2 regions of the Streptomyces nigra genome follow, and region 1 is predicted to be linked to the other one. Evidence: riboswitches for the same ligand, from Rfam matches in the RefSeq annotation. Region 1 holds a riboswitch; the other holds the start of a gene.
The links. A riboswitch is a leader RNA that binds a small molecule or an ion and turns the genes downstream of it on or off. The one in region 1 is predicted to bind cyclic di-AMP.
Positions count from the first base shown of each region.

Region 2: linked by a shared signal. The riboswitch ahead of DC008_RS35865 (C40 family peptidase) and the one ahead of DC008_RS29710 (LysM peptidoglycan-binding domain-containing M23 family metallopeptidase) in region 1 are both predicted to bind cyclic di-AMP.

Region 1 is NZ_CP029043.1:6,463,151-6,470,152, forward strand. It holds gene dxs (1-deoxy-D-xylulose-5-phosphate synthase) at 1-138, shown strand, start outside; gene DC008_RS29690 (aspartate aminotransferase family protein) at 135-1,520, shown strand; gene DC008_RS29695 (helix-turn-helix domain-containing protein) at 1,593-2,228, shown strand; gene DC008_RS29700 (DUF6126 family protein) at 2,225-2,347, shown strand; gene DC008_RS29705 (tyrosine-protein phosphatase) at 2,385-3,182, opposite strand; cyclic di-AMP (ydaO/yuaA leader) riboswitch at 3,752-3,913, shown strand; gene DC008_RS29710 (LysM peptidoglycan-binding domain-containing M23 family metallopeptidase) at 3,918-4,838, shown strand; gene DC008_RS29715 (SGNH/GDSL hydrolase family protein) at 5,142-5,927, shown strand; gene DC008_RS29720 (TetR/AcrR family transcriptional regulator) at 5,994-6,605, opposite strand; gene DC008_RS29725 (Glu/Leu/Phe/Val dehydrogenase dimerization domain-containing protein) at 6,677-7,002, opposite strand, start outside.
Region 2 is NZ_CP029043.1:819,626-826,627, forward strand. It holds gene DC008_RS03760 (LysR family substrate-binding domain-containing protein) at 1-105, opposite strand, end outside; gene DC008_RS03765 (DUF5997 family protein) at 164-556, shown strand; gene paaE (1,2-phenylacetyl-CoA epoxidase subunit PaaE) at 630-1,745, opposite strand; gene paaD (1,2-phenylacetyl-CoA epoxidase subunit PaaD) at 1,745-2,254, opposite strand; gene paaC (1,2-phenylacetyl-CoA epoxidase subunit PaaC) at 2,248-3,075, opposite strand; gene paaB (1,2-phenylacetyl-CoA epoxidase subunit PaaB) at 3,086-3,379, opposite strand; gene paaA (1,2-phenylacetyl-CoA epoxidase subunit PaaA) at 3,376-4,353, opposite strand; cyclic di-AMP (ydaO/yuaA leader) riboswitch at 4,634-4,805, shown strand; gene DC008_RS35865 (C40 family peptidase) at 4,814-6,613, shown strand; gene tgmB (ATP-grasp ribosomal peptide maturase) at 6,675-7,002, opposite strand, start outside.

The DNA of each region.
Region 1 (7,002 bases):
GCCGGCCGGATCAGCGCCAGCCTGGCGCTGAAGGAAGCCGCGGGCGGTTCGTCCGACCCGTCCGACGGCGACGGGGCGTCCGGCGGCCGGGCGAGCGCCGGCCGTTCCGTCGCGTCAGTCAAGGAGAAGGCCGAATGACCACCGAGTTCGACCTCGGACGGCTGCTCGCCGAGCGCGGAGCCGAGCGCTACGAGCTGCACACGCGGTACCTCAACCACCAGCTCCCGCGCATGCTGCACACCATCGGCTTCGACAAGGTGTACGAGCGGGCGGAGGGCGCCTACTTCTGGGACGCCGACGGCGAGGACTACCTGGACATGCTCGCCGGGTTCGGGGTGATGGGCCTGGGCCGCCATCACCCCGTCGTCCGCAAGGCGCTGCACGACGTGCTGGACGCCCAGCTCGCCGACCTCACCCGCTTCGACTGCCAGCCGCTGCCCGGGCTGCTGGCGGAGAAGCTGCTCGCCCACAGCCCCCACCTGGACCGGGTGTTCTTCGGCAACAGTGGCACGGAGGCCGTGGAGACCGCGCTGAAGTTCGCGCGGTTCGTCACCGGCCGGCCGAGGGTGCTGTACTGCGACCACGCCTTCCACGGGCTGACCACCGGCTCCCTGTCCGTCAACGGCGAGTCCGGCTTCCGGGACGGCTTCGCGCCGCTGCTGCCCGACACGGCCGTCCCGCTCGGCGACCTCGACGCCCTGGCACGCGAACTGAGGAAGGGCGACGTCGCCGCGCTGATCGTCGAACCGATCCAGGGCAAGGGCGTGCACGAGGCCCCGCCCGGCTATCTGCGCGCCGCCCAGGAGCTGCTGCACCGGCACAAGGCACTGCTCATCGCCGACGAGGTGCAGACCGGCCTCGGCCGCACCGGCGACTTCTACGCCTACCAGCACGAGGAGGGCGTCGAGCCGGACCTGGTCTGCGTGGCCAAGGCCCTGTCCGGCGGCTATGTCCCGGTCGGCGCCACCCTCGGCAAGGACTGGATCTTCAAGAAGGTCTACTCGTCCATGGACCGGGTGCTCGTCCATTCGGCGAGCTTCGGCTCCAACGCGCAGGCCATGGCGGCCGGGCTCGCCGTGCTGTCCGTCATGGAGGACGAGCAGATCGTCGCGAGTGTACGGGCCACCGGCGAGCTGCTGAAGTCACGGCTGGCCGCCCTCACCGACAAGTACGAACTGCTCGCCGACGTACGCGGGCGCGGCCTGATGATCGGCATCGAGTTCGGCCGCCCCGACTCGCTGAAGCTGCGCAGCCGCTGGACGATGCTCCAGGCCGCCCGCAAGGGACTGTTCGCCCAGATGGTGGTCGTGCCGCTGCTGCGGCGGCACAGGATCCTCACCCAGGTCTCCGGCGACCATCTGGAGGTCATCAAGCTGATCCCGCCGCTGATCATCGGGGAACGGGAGGTGGACCGGTTCGTCGACGCCTTCACGGACGTCATGGACGACGCGCACAGCGGCGGAGGCCTGATGTGGGACTTCGGCAAGACGCTGATCAAGCAGGCGGTCGCCAACCGATGAGGGTCCACTCCGGCGCTTTGCCTCTGGGGCAACAAATTTGCCCCTGAGGTAAGGCTGCGGCTGAATGGGAGCATGAGCTCCTCCGAGAACCCGCCCCCTCACGGGGCGGCCGGACCGGCCGAGGCCGCCCTGCCGGCCGTCGCGCCACAGCTGCGGGCCCTGCGCCGCCAAGCGGCCCTCACCCTGGAGAGCGCGGCCCGCGCCGCCGGGCTGTCGCCCGCCCATCTCTCCCGGCTGGAGACCGGTCAGCGGCAGCCGTCGCTGCCGATGCTGCTGGCGCTCGCCCGTGTCTACGGTACGACGGTCGGCGAGCTGCTCGGCGAGAGGGTCCCCGACCGCGACGCCGTCGTGCGCGCCGCGGACATGGAACCCACCGCCGCCGGCGGCTGGACCTACTGGCAGGCCGGGGTCTCCGGCCGCGCCATGCAGGCCCTGCGGGTCCATGTGCCGTACGGGTCGCAGGGCGACATCGTGCGGGTGCATCCCGGCGAGGAGTGGCTCCACGTCCTCAAGGGGCGGCTGCGGCTGCGCCTCGGCGACACCACCCACCGGCTCGCCCCCGGGGACAGCGCGCACTTCGACTCGCTCACCCCGCACCGCATCGCCGCCGAGGACGACGGCGGGGTCGAGCTGCTGTTCGTCCACACCCTGTTGCAGAGCCCCACGGCCACCCTGTGCCTGGGCCCGACCCCTGGAGTGACGCCATGAGCGACATGGAGGAGAAGTTCCCGCGCGCCCTGTGGGTGCGGCTCATCATCTACATCGCGGTGGGGCACGTCTTCGCCGCCTTCGTCTACTTCCTCTTCGAGGCGGGCGGCGGGCAGTAGACGTACCCCGTGCCCCTCGGGCCGTACCCCGCGTCCCTCAGTCGATCAGGCGCTCCCGCAGGCGCTCCCGGGCCTCCGGCGTGAGCCGCAGGCCCTGCCCCAGGTAGGTGTCGACGTCGCCCCAGGTCGCGTCGATCGTGTCGAAGGCCGCCGTCAGGTACTCCGCCCGCGCGTCGAACAGCGGGCTCAGCAGCTCCATGACCTCGGGCGAGTAGGCCGAGGGGTTGCTGCCGCTGCGCCGTACCTTGTAGCGGCGGTGCTTCTCGTTGGACTTCAGGTAGTCGGTGACGATCGCCTCGCGCTCGACGCCGACGGCGAGCAGCGTCACCGCGATCGACAGGCCGGCGCGGTCCTTGCCGGCCGCGCAGTGCATCAGGGCCGGGACGCTGTCCTCCACCAGAGACTGCAGGATCCGGGAGTGCTCGGCGGTCCGGTCCGTGACCATCGAGCGGTAGGAGGCGATCATCCGGTCGGCGCCCTTGCCGTCGGCCAGGATCTCCCGCAGCTGGTCGAGGTCGCCGTCCCGGACCATCTTCCAGAACTCCGCGCCGTCCGCCGGGTCGGACAGCGGCAGGTTCACATTGCGGACGCCCGGCAGCTCGACGTCGGGGCCCTCCAGCTTCTGGTCCGCCGCGTTGCGGAAGTCGAAGATCGTGTGCAGGCCCAGCGAGTCGAGGAAGGCGGCGTCCTCGGGGGTGGCGTGGGCGAGGTGGCCGCTGCGGAACAGCACGCCGTGCCGCACCCGTCGTCCGTCGACGGTGGGCAGGCCGCCCACATCGCGGAAGTTGCGCACACCGGCCAGTTCGGGCTCGGTCGACGGGATCTGCTGCGTCACGGGGGCTCCTCCCGGTCGGCCCCGCCGGCGCGGCTCGGCGATGAGGCCGGCGAGGTGCGACTCCGACGATACGACATGGCTGCGTGCGCCATTCAGTTGTCCACAGGGGATGACTCGGTGGCAATGGGTCGAAACGGGCGAAAGTCGGCTGATGTCATCTTTGTCAACGTGCACTTCGTCCGGTTTTGCGGGCACCTCATGTCGTATTCGGATCGGAATCGACGGGAAGGTTCAATGGGTCGGATATCCATCGGAGTCACATCTGGGGTTTCTGTCCGAATTAATGCCTTCATTCCAACTCGCTCCGTAATAAGGAAAGCTGGAGCGGCGTCACGTGAGGAGCGTCATATCCGTGACGGTGCGTCGCCCGTCATGTCCACGTAATCATCGTGCTTTTCCCGGGACTTCGAGCAAAGAGGTCCCTTCGAAATGCACGCAGGGTGACCGTTGAATGCCGTAAGGGATCAAGGTGAACGCATTCGGGCGGAACCCCTCACTTGTTCCCTTGCGTCTCTCTCGCTTACGTTCGCCACCAATCCGGACGGACGCCTAATCCTGCCGCCGACCGGAATCCGCGCACACTCACCCGTACACGGCAGGAGCGGGGGACCCACAGGTACATCGCCTGTTCCGGTCTCCGGAACAGGCTTGGGGTCAAGTCGCGTCCCGACGCGACCGGGCATCTCCAGCCCGCACCCGACAGCTCACCTCGCAGGCGCCGGAGAGGAATTCGTCATGCCCGCGAAGGGTAAGCACCGCCGTCCCAAGTCCCTGCGCCTCACCCGGACGATCGCCGTCGCCGGAACCGGTGGCGCCGCTCTCGCGCTGCCGCTGATCGGGGCCACCGGCGCAAACGCCGCGACCGGCCAGTCCGTTCCGGAGAAGGCGGTCCAGTCCGTCCAGGTCGCCGCCAAGAAGGCCCCGGCGCAGAAGGCCTCCGCCCAGAAGACGCGCACCTACGAGGTGAAGCGCGGTGACTACCTCGCGAAGATCGCCGACCAGCAGGACGTCCGCGGCGGCTGGAAGAAGCTCTACGCCGACAACCGTGAGGCCGTCGGCGCCGACCCGTCGCTCATCCACCCGGGTCTGAAGCTGTCGATCGGCACCAAGGCCGAGGGCGCCGCCCCGAAGGCGTCCGCCCCGGCCCCGTCCGCGTCGAAGTCCTCGGCGAAGCCCGCCGCCAAGCCCGCCGCGCCGCAGAAGGCCGCCCCGGCCGCCCAGAGCGCCGACGAGGCGAGCACCGTCAACGGCTTCAGCGCCCCGGTCTCCGCCTCCGCCGTCGGCACCTCGTACAAGGTCGCGGGCAGCATGTGGTCCAGCGGCTACCACACCGGTGTGGACTTCTCCGCCCCCACCGGCACCCCCCTGAAGGCGGTCGGTGCCGGCACCGTCGTCTCCGCCGGCTGGGGCGGCGCGTACGGCAACCAGGTCGTCATCCGGCTCGCCGACGGCTACTACGCCCAGTACGCCCACCTGTCCTCGCTGTCCGTCTCCAGCGGCCAGACGGTGACCGCGGGCCAGCAGATCGGCCTCTCCGGCGCGACCGGCAACGTGACCGGTCCGCACCTGCACTTCGAGATCCGCACCGCGCCGGGCTACGGCTCGGATGTGGACCCGGTGGCCTACCTCCGCTCCAAGGGCGTCGCCATCGGCTGACCCCCGCACACGGCGCGCACCACCTCCCTGACACGCATGCGCACCACCTGCCTGACACGCACGCCGAAGGCCGGACCCCACCCCCGGGTCCGGCCTTCGGCCTGTCGTCGTGGGCCCGCGGGTGCACGCGCGGGCGTTTCGGCGGTCAACGCCCCTGTGCGGAGCCGTATTCCGGACTTGGTGAAGGCTTTGGCAGTGGCTTATCTCACCGCTCGTCAACCCCTTCCTACGGTCGCGTAGGTCACATCGGAAGGTGAATCATGTCCCGACGTGACAGACGATTCGAAGAGTGACAGCAGAGCAGTGATCGGGTCGTACGTCGCGGTGGGGGACAGCTTCACCGAGGGCGTCGGCGACCCCGGCCCCGACGGGTCGTTCGTCGGCTGGGCCGACCGGTTCGCGGTCCTTCTGGCCGACCGGCGTCCCGAGGGCGACTTCGGGTACGCGAACCTCGCCGTGCGCGGGCGACTGCTGGACCAGATCGTGGCGGAACAGGTCCCCAAGGCCGTCGAACTCGCCCCGGACCTGGTGTCGTTCTGCGCGGGCGGCAACGACATCCTGCGGCCCGGCACCGACCCCGACGAGGTCGCCGAACGGTTCGAGCGGGCCGTCGTCCGGCTCACCTCGGCCGCCGGCACCGTGATGGTGACGACGGGCTTCGACACCCGTGGCGTACCCGTGCTGAAGCACCTGCGCGGCAAGATCGCCACCTACAACGGGCACGTCCGCGCCATCGCCGACCGCTACGGCTGCCCGGTGCTCGACCTGTGGTCCCTGCGGACCGTCCAGGACCGCCGGGCCTGGGACAGCGACCGGCTCCACCTCTCTCCCGAGGGGCACACGCGCGTGGCGCTGCGCGCGGGCCAGGTCCTGGGCCTCGAGATCCCGGCCGACCCGGACCAGCCCTGGCCGCCGCTGCCACCCCGGGGGACGCTGGAGATCCGCCGCGACGACGTCCAGTGGGCGCGCGAGTACCTGGTGCCGTGGATCGGACGGCGGCTGCGCGGCCAGTCCTCGGGGGACCATGTGACGGCCAAGGGCACGCTCTCGCCGTACGACATCAAGATGCGGATCGAGTCGGTGGCCTGACCCGGGGGGACGGACGGGGGGGCGCGGCGCCGCCCGGGGGCCCCGCCGGTCCCGGGCGGCGGCCGCTCAGCGCGGCGAGGCCGTCAACGCGGCCCGGTCCAGGCCCAGTTCCCGGGCCAGCGCCTCGTCCACCCACTCCTGCGCCCGCGCGCGGGACAGCGACCCGGGATACGACGTCAGCTGGACGGCGAGCCCGTCCAGGAGGGCGGTCAGGCGCAGCGCGGCGGCCGCCGGGTCCGGGCACGCGAACTCGCCCGCCTCCGCGCCCTCGGCGAGGACCCCGGCGAGGGCGCTCTTCCACTGCCGGTCGAGCTCACGGGTGACCTCCCGCAGGGCGGGTTCGCGCAACGCGGCCGCCCACCCCTCGATCCACAGCCGCCAGCCCTTGGCCTGACCGGTCGGCGCGTACCACCGCACGGCCGCCCGAAGCCGCCGTACCGCCGTCGTACGGCGGCCCAGGATGCCGCGCAGCCGCGCCAGGTCGCCCTCGGCCGCGTGGGCGAACGCGGCGGCGACCAGCTTCTCCTTGGTGTCGAAGTGATAGAGCACCAGGGCGTTGCTCACCCCGAGCGCCGAGGCCACGTCGGCGATCCTGACCGCCGCCACGCCCCGCGCCTCTATCTGCTCCACGGCGGCCCGCAGCAGGTCCGCCCGCCGCTCCGCCACACTCAACCGCACTCTCGCCCTCGCCACGCCGTCACCCTAACGGCCCGCGCCGACCCGGCCCGTGGGCCCCGGTTGCCCGGAGATCAGCGGTGCCGGCCGAACCGTTCGGCGATCACCGGGAGCCGGTCGGCGGCCAGGGCGTGCGCGGCGGCCCGCGGTGTCGTCCCGTCGGCCTCCGCGCGGGCCAGCGTCAGGTCGGTCAGCGCCCGCATGGCGCGCCGCGTGTACGCGAACGCCTCGTCCGCGTCCGGGCCGATGTCCCCGAACAGCGTCCACCACCACCAGGCGTTCGTGGCGGAGTTGACGACGACGTCCGGCAGCACGGTGACGCCGCGCGCGGCCAGCAGCGCCTCCGCCTCCGGACGGACGGGCATGTTCGCTGCCTCCGCGATCCAGCGGGCGGTGATCC
Region 2 (7,002 bases), 5.6 Mb from region 1:
GGGGACGTCGGGGAAGCGTTCGTTCCAGATCCGCACCCATTTCGCGGGTGTCACTCCCGGGACGTACGCGAGCCGGAACGAGGAGGGTGCCGCCGAGCCTGTCACCTGGCCAGGTTACCGGCCGTGGTCGGCGGAGGTTCACCCGGTGGATACCCTGGACCCCATGACGTCGCACCACACCACTCAGTCCATGAAGCCCGCCACCGCGGCGAAGAAGCTGGGTGTGTACCTCGAAGCCACCCCCGCCGAGTTCCGGGAGGGCGAGGTCACGCGCGCGGAGCTGAACGCGCTCCAGGCCGACCCGCCGCAGTGGCTGCTCGACCTGCGCCGCGACGGCCCGCACCCGCGCCCGGTCGTCGCGCAGAAGCTCGGCGTGTCCATCGCGGGGCTCGCCCGCGGCGGTGTCACTGAGGCCCTGACCACCGAGCAGATCGAGGCCCTGAAGCAGGATCAGCCCGAGTGGCTGGCCAAGGAGCGGGCCACCCAGGCCGAGGTCCGCAAGGAGGCGGCCCGGCTGCGGCAGCGCGACGCCGAGCGGGCGTCGAAGGACGCCTGACCCGCACGCACGCGAAGCGCGCCCGGTGACCGCAGGAGGGCGGTCACCGGGGCGCGTCTGCGTCAGCCGGACGTCAGCTGTCGTAGTCCACGGTCAGCGACTCGGAGACCGGGTACGACTGGCAGGTCAGCACATACCCCGCGTCGACCTCGGCGGTCTCCAGCGCGAAGTTGCGCCGCATGTCCGCCTTGCCGTCGGTGACCAGGGCCCGGCAGGTGCCGCAGACCCCGCCCTTGCAGGCGAACGGCAGGTCGGGGCGGGTCTGCTGGGCGCCGTCCAGCAGGGTCCGGTCGCGCGGCAGGGCCGCCGTGGTGGAGCGCCCGTCGAGGGTGATCGTGACCTGGCTGACGGGGCCTTCCGGCCCGCTCTCCACGTGCCGCGCCTCGCGCACCGGCTCGTCGTCGGCGTAGAAGAGCTCCTGGTGCACACGCTCGTCCGGGACGCCGAGGCCGGCCAGCACCCGCTGCGCGTCCCGCACCATGCCGTGCGGCCCGCACAGCCACCAGTGGTCGGCCGTGTGCACGTCGACCAGTGCCTCGACGAGCGTGGCGAGGCGTTCGGCGTCGATGCGCCCGGACAGCACCTCGGCCTCGCGCGGCTCGCGGGAGAGCACATGGGCGAGCTGGAACCGCGCCGGGTACAGGTCCTTCAGATCGGCCAGCTCGTCGGCGAACATCACCGTGTCCGTGCGGCGGTTGCCGTAGAGGAGGGTGACCGTCGAACGGGGGTCGGCGGCCAGGACGGACTCCGCGATGGACACCATCGGGGTGATGCCGGAACCCGCCGCGATCAGCACATGGTGGCCGGGGGTGCCGAGGTCGGGGGTGAAGGCGCCGGTGGGGGCCATCACCTCGACGACGTCGCCGGGTTGTACGTCGTGGACCAGCCAGGACGAGAACAGCCCGCCGGGCACGACCCGTACGCCGATGCGCGGACGCGCGCCGACGGGCGAGCAGATCGAGTACGACCGCCGCTCGTCGCGCCCGTCGATCTCGCGGCGCAGCGTCAGCGACTGACCGGGCGCGAACGCGAACTCCTCGGCCAGCCCGTCCGGGATGTCGAAGCTGACGGCGACCGCGTCGGAGCACAGCGGCTGCACGGCGGCGACCTGCAGCTTGTGGAAGGCCGGACGGCGGCGGGCGCGCGGGCCGGGCGCGGCGGCCGTCTGTGCTTCCCTGAGGCCTTCCATCAGATCTCCTTGACGTACTCGAACGGCTCTTTGCAGGCCCGGCAGCGCCACAGTGCCTTGCAGGACGTGGCGGCGAACCGGGAGGTCTCCTCGGTGTCCGCCGAGCCGCAGCGCGGGCAGGCCACGGCGTGCCGGGTCGGTGACAGCACGAGCGCGACGGGGCCGCCGCGCGGCGCGGGGCCGGGCGGGGCGATGCCGTGCTCGGCGAGCTTGGCGCGGCCGGCCGGGGTGATCCAGTCGCTGGTCCACGGCGGGTCGAGGACGGTGCGGATCTCCACGCGCGGGTATCCGGCGGCGCGCAGACGTGCCGCGACGTCCGCCCGCATCTCGGCCATCGCCGGGCAGCCGGAGTAGGTCGGGGTGAGGCTCGCGACGACCGTGCCGTCCTCGGTGATCTCGACGTCCCGCAGGACGCCCAGGTCGGCGAGGGTGAGCATGGGCAGCTCGGGGTCCGGCACCTGGGCGGCGATGTGCCGGGCGCGCCGGGCGTCGAGGAGCGTCGTCACCATGTCGCCTCCGGGTGCGCGCGGGCGACGCCCTGCAACTCGGCGAGGAGCGGGGCGAGGTGCTCGGTGTGCTCGCCCTCGCGTCCGCAGCCGGGCAGCGGGCGGTACACGGGCATCGGCAGTCCGGCCGCGTCGGTGACCTGCTTGAGGTCGGCGACGACCTCCAGCCGTACGTCGAACGCGGTGAACAGCTCGCCCAGGTAGGGCGCGACCTGCTCCTGGGCACGGCGCATACGGCGGTGGGACTCCTCGGTGCCGTCGCCCAGGCGCACCGCCCACTCGGCGGCGTACTGCCGGTGGTAGCGCAGTTCCTTGGCGCCCTTGGTGGCGATCGCCGAGAGCACGGGGTCCGGGTGGGACGCCAGCCGCTCGAAGTGCGCGAGCCGCCAGCTGGACAGCACCAGCAGCCGGACGATCGTGAACGCGAAGTCGCCGTTGGGCAGTTCGGCCAGGCGGACGTTGCGGAAGTCGGCCGCGTCACGGAAGTAGGCGTACGCGTCCTCGTCGCGACCGGTGCCGTCGGTCTGGCCGGCGCGGGAGTAGAGCAGCCGGGCCTGGCCGAGCAGGTCGAGGCCGATGTTGGCGAGCGCGACCTCCTCCTCCAGCTCGGGGGCGCGGGTGACCCACTCCCCCAGGCGCTGCGCCGAGACGAGCGCGTCGTCGCCGAGGGCGACGCACAGGGCGGCCAGGGCGGCGGCGTCGACGTCGTGCGGCACGGTGGTGTCGACGCCGTGCAGCGGGTCCTCGAAGCCGGTGCCGTAGGCCCAGCGGGTGTCGTCCTCGTGTCCCTCGGCGAGGGTCAGATAGACGTGGTCGTCACTCATGCCCTCTCCTTCAGATGTGGGGGACGTCGTCGGGGATGTCGTAGAAGGTCGGGTGGCGGTAGACCTTGTCGGCGCTGGGCTCGAAGAACGGGTCCTTCTCGTCGCGCGTGGAGGCGGCGATGTGCTCGGAGCGCACGACCCAGATGCTGACGCCCTCGTTGCGCCGCGTGTACAGATCGCGGGCGTGGGTCAGCGCCATCCGGTCGTCGGCGGCGTGCAGCGAGCCGACGTGGACGTGGTTCAGTCCGCGCTTGCCCCGGACGAACACCTCGTACAGCGGCCAGTCCTGCTTTCCGGTGCTCATGCCACCGCTCCCTTCTCCGCGCGGGCGGCCTGCTTGGCCGCGTGGGCGGTGGCCGCCTCCCGCACCCAGGCGCCCTCTTCGTGGGCGCTCCTGCGTTGTTCCATCCGCTGTGCGTTGCACGGGCCGTCACCCTTGATGACCCGCATCAGCTCGTCCCAGTCGGGCGTGCCGAAGTCGTGGTGGCCGCGCTCGGCGTTCCAGCGCAGCTCCGGGTCGGGCAGGGTGACGCCGAGCTTCTCGGCCTGCGGGACCGTCATGTCGACGAAGCGCCGGCGCAGCTCGTCGTTGCTGTGCCGCTTGATCTTCCAGGCCATCGAGCGGGCCGAGTTGGGCGAGGAGTCGTCGGGCGGGCCGAACATCATCAGGGAGGGCCACCACCAGCGGTTCACCGCGTCCTGGACCATCTCACGCTGGGCGTCGGTGCCGCGCATCATCGTCATCAGCAGCTCGTAGCCCTGCCGCTGGTGGAACGACTCCTCCTTGCAGATCCGCACCATCGCGCGCGCGTACGGCCCGTAGGAGCTGCGGCACAGCGGTACCTGATTGCAGATCGCGGCGCCGTCCACGAACCAGCCGATCACGCCGACGTCGGCGAAGCTCATCGTGGGGTAGTTGAAGATCGAGGAGTACTTCTGGCGACCCTCGATCAGCCGCTCGGTCAGGTCGGCGCGGTCGGCGCCCAGGGTCTCGGCCGCCGAGTACAGGTACAGACCGTGTCCGGCCTCGTCCTGCACCTTGGCGAAGAGGATCGCCTTGCGGCGCAGCGAGGGCGCCTTGGTGATCCACTCCCCCTCCGGCTGCATGCCGATGATCTCCGAGTGGGCGTGCTGCGCGATCTGCCGGATCAGCGTGTTGCGGTAGCCGTCCGGCATCCAGTCCCGCGGCTCGATGCGCTGGTCGCGCGCGATCGTCGCGTCGAAGTGCTCCTCAAGCGGCCCTTGTGGGGGCGCCTCGGCGGAGTGTGAGGTCGTCATCGCTCCCGCTTCCCAACCGACCATTCGTTCGGTACCAGTGTGACGTGTTTCGGAGGGCTGGGCAAGACCTCGTCCGGGCGGCGGAGGGGATCGCGAGCGCCGCCACCCTCCGTATTCACGCAGGTACATGGCGCGGCGACGGCGGCCGGCCGCCGTCACAAGCGTCGAAGGTCACAAAAACGTATCGGACATTTCACACGTCAATCTTCACTGCAGGCACACAAGTTGGCTAAGTTACCGCCCAGGACGCGCGTTGAACTCCGGCGATCCCCGCCGGGACGTGCGACCTCCGCCGAGTCGGCGCGCCCTTCGGGGCCGCGGAGCCGAGGACCCAACCGAATCATGGGGTGAATCGACCCGAGGCCGTGACGGGCCGGGTCGTAGGGCACACCTTCCGACGCGAAACGCCCGAACCCGTCAGCTAACTCGGTAGGCGGAGTACGGAAGGAGCACGTCGCCCATGGCGCCGGAACGCACCGGCATGCGCAACTCCGCGCTCGCCTCGGCAGCAGCCCTCACCTCGGTGGCCCTGTTCGGCCAGTCGACCGGCGCCGCCCAGGCGGACGAGGGGCCGAGCCGCGAGGAGGTCAGCCGGCGGGTCAGTTCGCTCTACGACCGGGCCGAGACCGACACGGGGACCTTCAACGCCACCCGCGCCTCGTCCACAGGACCGCGCAAGCGCGCGGGCGGTCCGGCGGCCTCCGGACGCGACGGTGACCGCGGCCGTGGCGCCGCCCCGCTCGACGACGTGGCCCGGCAGTGGTTCGACGTCGCCCGGTCCAAGCTCGGTCCGACGATGCCGGCCACCCTGCCGAAGGACCGGATGCCGGAACGGCCCGCCGCCCCGGCGCGGGGTGCGCGCCCGTCGGGCGGGGGTGAAGGGGCGCGCGAGATATCGGGGCGTACGGCTCTGGAGCTGCCTGCTGGATCGGGTGCCCCTGTCGCCGAGTTGACGTCCGGTGCCTCGCGTTCGGCGGCTGTCGGTGAGCTGACGGCGGGGCCTGTGGCGGCTCTGCCCGCGGGGGGTGAGGCGGGGGGCGCGCTCGCACTGCCTGCGGCGCCCGTCGCACCTGCCGTGCAGAGTGAGGTCGATCAGCGGGCCTCCCTGCGTACGACCAAGGAGCGCAGCCAGCGGAAGTTGTCGCAGGCGCGTGAGTTGCTGTCGGCGTACACCGGGCGGTCCTTGGCGGCGATCGAGGCGCCGGCGGCCGCCGTCCCTGCTGCTGCCGCTGCGCCTGCTTCTGCGCAGAACCAGTGGGACGCCCTGGAGGCGCAGAGCCCCGCCGATCTGACGACGGTTCCACCGGGGTCGACGGCTTGGGCGGGGCAGCCCTCGGAGACTTCGGCCGCCTCGGCTGCCTATCTCACGGCAACTCCTGTCGCCGGGTCGGAGTTGGGTGCCTCTCAGGGGTACGGCGTGCCTGACGCGGGCTTCTCCGCGACTGCGGCCGGTCAGACGGGGAGCTTCCCGGCTGTCGACCAGACCGGCGGCTTCCCGGCGGTCGACCAGACCGGGAGCTTCCCTGTGGTCGACCGGACCGCTGGGTTCCCGATGGTGGACCAGACCGGCGGCTTCCCGGCGGTCGACCGGACCGGGAGCTTCCCTGTGGTCGACCAGACCGCTGGGTTCCCGATGGTGGACCAGACCGGCGGCTTCCCGGCGGTCGACCGGACCGGGAGCTTCCCTGTGGTCGACCGGACCGCTGGGTTCCCGATGGTGGACCAGTCCGGGAGCTTCCCGATGGTCTCGCAGACCGGGAGTTTCCCGGCTGTCGGTCAGACCGGTAGCTTCCCCGCCGTGGACCAGAGCGGCAGCTATCCGGCGGTCGCGCAGACGGGTGGCTTCCCGGCCGTGGACCAGACCGGCAGCTATCCGGCGGTCGCTCCGACCCCTGCGGCCCCGCAGGACAGCCGGGCCCTGCGGGCCCTGGAGTTCGCCCGGGTTCAGATCGGCAAGCCCTGTGTCTGGGGCACGACGGGACCGAACACCTACGACGGCCCCGGCCTCACCCAGGCCGCCTGGAAGGCCGCCGGTATCGCGCTCCCCCGCACCGCCCAGGAGCAGGCCACCGCCGGTCAGGGCGTGGCGCTCACGGACCTGGAGCCCGGCGACCTGGTCCTGTACCACGCCGGTCACGTCGGCATCTGTTCCGGCAACGGCATGATGATCCACGCCCCCGGCCCCGGCACGGTCATCCGCGAGGAGTCCATCCACTACGCCGGCGAGGACGCGATCCACAGCGCGATCCGGCCCGCGTGAGACGACCGCACCCCCGACGCCGTGGTGTGTCGGGGGTGCGGTCGTGGGTGGTCGTAAGGGCTCAGGGGCGCCCGATGCCGGCTTCCTTGCCGCGCCGGTCCGGGCGGCGCTGCAGCGCCAGCCAGTGGGCGACCGCGGCCGCGATCGGCTGCCCGGTCTCCAGCTCGACGAAGCCGAACTGACCCCCCTGGTTGCACTCCAGGAACCACCAGATGCCGTCCTCGTCCTCCGCGAAGTCGAAGGCGGCGTACGCCAGTCCGGCCAGGGTGACGTACTCCTGCACCGACTTGCCGATCCGGTCGGGCACCGGGACCGGTTCCCACGGATGCCCGGTGTCGCCGTACCGGCCGTCGATCTGGTCGGGTTCGGCGGTCTTGCGTGCGGCGAAC